DNA from 3 places in the Streptomyces sp. NPDC087859 genome. Region 1 is predicted to be linked to each of the others. Evidence: riboswitches for the same ligand, from Rfam matches in the RefSeq annotation. Region 1 holds a riboswitch; each other region holds the start of a gene.
The links. A riboswitch is a leader RNA that binds a small molecule or an ion and turns the genes downstream of it on or off. The one in region 1 is predicted to bind cyclic di-AMP.
Positions count from the first base shown of each region.

Region 1 (2,196 bases):
CCCGTGACGTTGCCGGTCGCTCCCACGCGCCCGATCACATCACCGGTGTTGACCTTCTGGCCCACGCTGACACTGATCGACGACTGGTGGGCGAACCACAGCTCGGTGCCGTCGTCGAGGGTGAGGACGGTCTTGTAGCCGTACGACCCGTCCCAGCCGGCCTGCGTGATGGTGCCGCTGTGGATCGCCTTGATGAGCGTGCCCGTGGGAGCGGCGAAGTCGAGGCCCGTGTGGTACCCGGAGGACCACAGGGAGCCGGCCTGCCCGAAGGTCGAGGTGATCGTGTACGAGGAGGTCGGCAGCGTGTACTGCTTCGCCAGCTCGGCGAGCCGCTTGGCCTCGGCGGCCTTCTCGGCTTCCGCCTCCGCCTTCTTCTTCGCCTCGGCTGCGTCGTCCGCGGCCTTCTTCAGCGCGGCGGCCTCGGCCTTGGCGGCCTCGTCGGCGAGGGCGCTCTGCGTGGCGAGCTGCGTCTTGTTCTCGACCTGCGTCTGCTGGCTCTCGGCCTGCGCCATGATCCGGTTGCGCAGCGTCTCGCCGGCGCCGGAGTCGGAGACGCTGATCTGGGTCTTGTCCGTGACAGCCGTGGCGGCGGCCGTGGGGGCCGCGGCGAGGTCGCTGAGCGCGGTGGCCGAGCCCTGCGGTGCCTCCTCCTCGCCGGACACGAACGGAAGGTCGGGCATCGAGATGGAGACCGGCGGCTTGCCGGTGTTGGCGCTGGCCATGCCGGCCCCGCCGACGGCGGCTATGACACCGACGCCCAGGACGGTGGAGCTGCGGGCGAATCCCCCGCTGCGCTGCTTGGCGACCCGATGCTTGCCACGTGCCGGTCGGATGGACTCCTCGGTGGGATTCCATTCCTCCCGCGGACCCTCGTCGTGGTGGTAGCTGCCGTAGCCGAAGACATCGGTGGTGCTGCGCTGGCTCGGCACGTACGGGGCCTCGGGGGCAGGCCGGTTTGACGCCACGTGGGCGTGCTCCTTTCCTTCCTTCTCGCCTACCGGGTTAGCTGACGGGTTCGGAGCAGGAAGGTCTCCTACGCGCGTATACCGGCCGTGAGTTCACGGTGGCATCCGCGCGATTCACCCCAGGGTGGTGGTTCCCCGGCTCCCTTGCGGGATTAAGCGCGTGAGCACGGAGCCGTCTCTTGTGACGGCTGGGACGACCGCGCTGCGTTATCGAACGTTAATAGACCCGGACCATGGATTCCAAGCTGTTCCGCTTGATCATTAACCTTTTTCCCCTGGACGTACGGGTCCATGAGCGGTGAAAAACGGGCGAGTTGACCGCGCTCCGGTAAACTCACAGGTATTGACTGTATGTCAGTTGTTATGCGGAGGGCACTCACCCGGTCACCCCACGTGATAAAGCTCCCCAAGGGTCACGGCCGTCGTACGGCGAGCAGCGCCATGTCGTCCGTCATGCCGCCCCCCGTGTGCCGGCGCACCTCCACGGCGAGCGCGGACAGCAGCGCCCCGGGGACCCGGAATGCGCGTCCCGCGAGCCGCGCCGCCGGATCGTAGAACTCCCCGTACCGGTCCCGCGCCTCGGACAGCCCGTCGGTGTACAGCAGCAGCGTGGCCCCGCCCGGGAAAACCGCCTCCTCCGCACGGTCGGGCCAGCTCCCCAACTCGCCCATGCCCAGCGGCAACGCGGGCTCGACGGCGGGCAGCGCCCGCACGGTGCCGTCGGGACACAGCAGCAACGGCGGCGGATGGCCGCGGTTGAGGACCCGTACGACCCCGTCGCCGTGCGGCAGTTCGGCGAGTACGACGGTGGTGAACCCCTCGATGGCGTCGAGCCCCTCGCGCCGCGTGCCCTCGCGCGCCAGCGCCCGCTCCAGCCGCCGCGCGACCGCCTCCAGCGTCGGCTCCTGCTCGGCGGCCTCCCGGAACGCCCCGATGACGACGGCGACCGCGGCGACCGCCCCCATGCCCTTCCCCCGCACGTCCCCCACCACCAGCCGCACCCCGTACGGACTGTCCTGCACCGCGTAGAGGTCCCCGCCGATGAAGGCGTCCTTCTGCGCCGCCTCGTACCGCACCGCGATGTCGAACCCGCCGATCCGGTCGTCGGGCTCGGGCAGCACCGCCCGCTGGGCGGCCTCGGCGATCTGGCGCTGGGAGGCGAGCCGCTGGTCGCCGCGGAGCACGACCCGGTTGAGGACGGCGGCCAGCACGGCGACCACCGCCACGGTGA
Region 1 is NZ_JBIUUU010000002.1:22,121-24,316, forward strand. It holds gene ACIOHP_RS03945 (M23 family metallopeptidase) at 1-965, opposite strand, end outside; cyclic di-AMP (ydaO/yuaA leader) riboswitch at 977-1,134, opposite strand; gene ACIOHP_RS03950 (PP2C family protein-serine/threonine phosphatase) at 1,379-2,196, opposite strand, start outside.

Region 2 (2,196 bases), on a different contig from region 1:
GTGGATCATCTTGCCGTTGCCGATGTAGATGCCGACGTGGGTGACATCGTCGTAGAAGAAGACGAGGTCGCCGGGCTGGGCGTTGGCGAGGGTGACCGTGGTGCCGGCGTTCACCTGGTCGTAGGTGGTGCGGGGGAGAGAGATTCCGGCGGCGTTCCAGGCGGCCTGGGTGAGGCCGGAGCAGTCGTAGGAGTCGGGGCCGGTGGCGCCCCAGACGTACGGCTTGCCCACCTGGGAGCGGGCGAAGGCGAGGGCCTTCTCGGCCTTCGTGGCGTACGAGGAGTCCGAGGTCTCCGCGGTCTCCGTGGACGACGAGGAGCTGCCCGCCGACTCCTCGGCCGCGGCGGCCTCCGCCGCCGCCTTCTGCTCGGCCGCCTGCTGCTTCGCCAGCTCGGCGGCCTTGCGGGCGGCCTCTTCCTGCTTCTTCTTCTCGATCGCCGCGAGGCGCGCCTTCTCCTCGGCGGTCAGCTGCGACAGCAGCTCGCGCGCGGCGGACAGCTTCCGCTGAACGGTCGCCTTGGCGGTCTTCAGGTCGCCCTGCGCGTCGGAGAGCGTCTCGAGGCTGTCGGTGGCCTCCTGGCGCTTCTTCATCGTCGCGGACTGCTCGGTGACGTAGTCGTCGACCGCGTCCTTCTGACGGGACGTCATACGGCCCATCAGCTGCGTCTGGTCGAAGTAGTCCTGCGGGGAGTCCGCGAGCAGGAAGGTCGCGGTGTCGGGCGCGGAGGCGCCGGTGCGGTACTGGGCCGCGGCGAAGGAACCGAGCTCCTCGCGGGCCTCGTTGAGCTTCTGGGTGCGCTGGGCGACGTCGTCGAGGAGGGTGTCGACCTCCTTGCGCTGCTTGGAGGTCTTCTCCTTGGCCGAGTTGTACTTCTCGGTCGCCGACTCCGCCTGGCGGTAGAGGTCGTCGACCTTCTTCTCGACTTCCTCGATGCTCGGCTTGTCATCGGTCGAGGGCGCGGCGGTGGCCGTCTGGGAGAGCAGGGCCACGGAGGTGAGGGCGGCCGTGGCGAGAGCGGGTGTGCGTATGCCGGCTACGCGCGTACCCGGGGGAGGCGGCTTGCGGTGCGACGCCAAGGTCGGCGACTCCTTCCATACTCCGCCTACCGAGTTAGCTGTCGGGTTCGGGCGGGTGGTTCGGAAGGGTTGCCCTACGGCTGTTCCCGGTGCGGGAGTCGGCCGATTCACCCCAAGTTCGGTGGGTCCCCGGTTCCGGGTGCGCGGCGGCGCTCCGGATTCGGCGGAGGCCGCGCGGCCCGGCGACGTTCGCCGGTGGGGGTCGTACGGCCTTCCGGCACGGTAGCCAACGGGTGTGGCCCCTGTGAAGGTTGATGTCCGATAGGCCCGATACATTTTCGTGACCTTAGGTCAGGACGTTGCTCGCGGTGGTACATACGGAGTGATCTGCAATGACTTGTGCGCATTGCGGTCGATCCGTCGCGGAACGTGTCGGGACGGTGATGGAGGGTGATGAGGTCGGCCCATGTTCTCGGGGCGGCGGCGGGGTGTCAGTGGGGAGCCCTAGACTCGGAGAGCGATGAGCAGCCTCTTTGACGACAGCTTCCTGGCGGACCTCCAAGCCTCTAAGGGCCGCGAGGAGGAGCCCCCGCCACCGCCCGAGGACGAGCACGTACCGGAACCCGTTCCGGACGACCTGTTCGGCGGCAGGTTCGACGTGCCGCCGGACCGGGACGCGTACTACCGCGACGGCGCCCCGCGCCCCGTGCTGGACGCGGCCGCGCTCATCGACGGACTCAACGAGAACCAGCGCGCGGCCGTCGTGCACTCCGACACCCCGCTGCTCATCGTGGCCGGCGCCGGCTCCGGCAAGACGCGGGTGCTCACCCACCGCATCGCCTACCTGCTGGCCGAGCGGAATGTCCACCCGGGCCAGATCCTCGCGATCACCTTCACCAACAAGGCCGCGGGCGAGATGAAGGAGCGCGTCGAGCAGCTCGTCGGCCCGCGCGCCAACGCGATGTGGGTGATGACGTTCCACAGCGCGTGCGTGCGGATCCTGCGGAGGGAATCCAAGAAGCTCGGCTTCACGTCGTCGTTCTCGATCTACGACGCGGCCGACTCCAAGCGTCTGATGGCCCTGGTCTGCCGTGACCTCGACCTCGACCCCAAGCGCTTCCCGCCCAAGTCCTTCAGCGCCAAGATCAGCAACCTCAAGAACGAGCTGATCGACGAGGA
Region 2 is NZ_JBIUUU010000001.1:498,948-501,143, reverse strand. It holds gene ACIOHP_RS02320 (NlpC/P60 family protein) at 1-1,077, opposite strand, end outside; cyclic di-AMP (ydaO/yuaA leader) riboswitch at 1,085-1,253, opposite strand; gene pcrA (DNA helicase PcrA) at 1,538-2,196, shown strand, end outside.
Region 2: it holds a riboswitch for cyclic di-AMP, as region 1 does, so the genes downstream of both, ACIOHP_RS02320 (NlpC/P60 family protein) here and ACIOHP_RS03945 (M23 family metallopeptidase) in region 1, are expected to answer to the same signal.

Region 3 (2,196 bases), on a different contig from region 1:
AGGATGGCGTTGGCGCCGAGCGAGCCCTTGTTGTCGGTGGCGTCCAGGTCGAACATCGCCTGGTCGATCAGGCGCTGCTCGGTGGCGTCGTAGCCGACGAGCTCCGGGCCGATCTGCTCGATGACGGCGAGGACGGCCTTCTCGACACCCTTGCCGCCGTAGCGGTTGGGGTCACCGTCGCGGAGCTCGATGGCCTCGAAGGCGCCGGTGGAAGCACCGGAGGGAACGGCGGCACGACCCGTGCTGCCGTCGTCGAGGCCGACCTCGACCTCGACCGTGGGGTTGCCTCGGGAGTCCAGGATTTCCCGGGCTACGACGACGTCGATGGACGGCACGAGCATCTCCTTCTTGGGATGTGACACGGTCCGCCGGGACCGCGGTGTGTTCTGCGAGACGAGCCTAACCGGCTCCGGGCGTTCGGCCACCGTGCGGACCGCCCCGTGGACAGAACCGAGAGTAAATTGTTTCCGAACGGAACAAAGACGGTTTCGGAAACCTGGCAGAAACCGGCGCAGAAAAAACCCCGCCCCGGTGCGTACGGGGGAACACGCACCGGAGCGGGGAGCCCGTGGGGACGGGGGGACCCTCACGAGGCCTTCAGTATGAGGACCACGGATGTGAGGGCGCTGTGGTTCAGCCGGGTCCTGCTCGAATGCGGCGGACCCTTACGCGAGGCGCAGCTACTACTTGAGGTGCAGCTGCTGACCCGGGTAGATGAAGTCGGCGTCGCTGACGATGTCCTTGTTCAGCTTGAACACCTTCTGCCAGCCGCCCTTGACGTCGTGCTCCTCGGCGATGGAGCTGAGGGTGTCACCCTTGACGACCTTGTACTCGCCGTCGCCCTTCTTGACCTTCTTGCCGGTCGGGGTGGTGACGGTCTTCTTGGCGGCCGGGCGCTCGGAGGAGCGGGAGGCCTGCTGCTCGGAGGAGCGGGTGCTGGTGCCGCTGTCGCTGGAGGAGCTCGACGAGCCGCCGCCGGTGTAGCTCGCGCTGGACAGGTTGACGCCGCAGGACGGCCAGGCACCCTTGCCCTGGCTCGCGAGGACCTTCTCGGCTATCTCGATCTGCTGACCCTTGGTGGCCTGGTTGGCCTGCGAGGCGTACGCCGTGCCGCCGTACGCGGCCCAGGTGGAGGCGGAGAACTGCAGACCGCCGTAGTAGCCGTTGCCGGTGTTGATGGTCCAGTCGCCGCCCGACTCGCACTGGGCGACGGCGTCCCACTCGGAGGCGGTGGCGGCGGAGGCGTTGCCGGCCGCCATCAGCGGGGCCGCGATGGCGACACCGGTGACGCCGGCGAGCGCGGCGGCCCGGGTGGCCTTGGAAGGACGACGGTGCTTGCCCTTGCCGGAAAACAGCATGGTGGATCCCCTCACCGACGCCTGCGAGGTGAGCTGTCGGGTTCGGGCCGGTTGAGTTGCCCGGCCGCGCATCTCGCGATGCGCGACTTCACCCCAAGCCGGTCCAGCGTGAACTGCTGGGCCCGGCACTTACCTTGGGTCCCCCGCTCCTGCCTACGGCGCTTGACGCGACGACTGTTCCCGTACGGCCGCTGGCAGGATTCGGCGTTGCGGCAGCCGGGGCTCGCGGTGACGAGCGGTGTTGACCGTAGACAGGGAATCCGGCGAATTTCAAAGACGATCAGGGCTTCTGAGACTCATCCCACACTTTCATCAAACCGGACATTTGATGAGAAGTGTGGTCTGAACTCCCGGCATTCTCCTGGGGTTTTCGCCCTATTCGCTACCGAGTACGAGGGTCTGACCGGGCTCGATGTCGCTCGGGTCGGCGCCGATGACCTGCTTGTTCTCGGCGTAGAGCCGGCGCCATCCGCCGTCGACGTCAAGGGAGTCGGCGATGGAGGCGAGCGTGTCGCCGACGCGGACGGTGTAGGACCCCTCGTCGGCGCTCGCGCCACGGTGCCGGCCGGTGCTCTCCTGGGTGGCGGAGAGGGCGCCGGTGTCGACGAGAGCCGAAGAGCCGCCTTCTTGCCATGAGTTGTCCGATTCAACACCCTTTGTCGGCGCTATGGATGGACTGTCGGGCGACTGTGAGTCTTCGGCGCCAGGGTCGGATGTGTCCGACTTGGATGAGTTGTCCGCTTCGGTGGACGCCGAGGGTGAGGACGTCGGATCGGCGGAGGACCCGTTCGACGAGTCGGATGATCCGGAGGAGTTGGACAGCCCGGACGAGGCGGAT
Region 3 is NZ_JBIUUU010000004.1:479,091-481,286, reverse strand. It holds gene eno (phosphopyruvate hydratase) at 1-335, opposite strand, end outside; gene ACIOHP_RS12315 (transglycosylase family protein) at 684-1,358, opposite strand; cyclic di-AMP (ydaO/yuaA leader) riboswitch at 1,362-1,529, opposite strand; gene ACIOHP_RS12310 (transglycosylase family protein) at 1,734-2,196, opposite strand, start outside.
Region 3: it holds a riboswitch for cyclic di-AMP, as region 1 does, so the genes downstream of both, ACIOHP_RS12315 (transglycosylase family protein) here and ACIOHP_RS03945 (M23 family metallopeptidase) in region 1, are expected to answer to the same signal.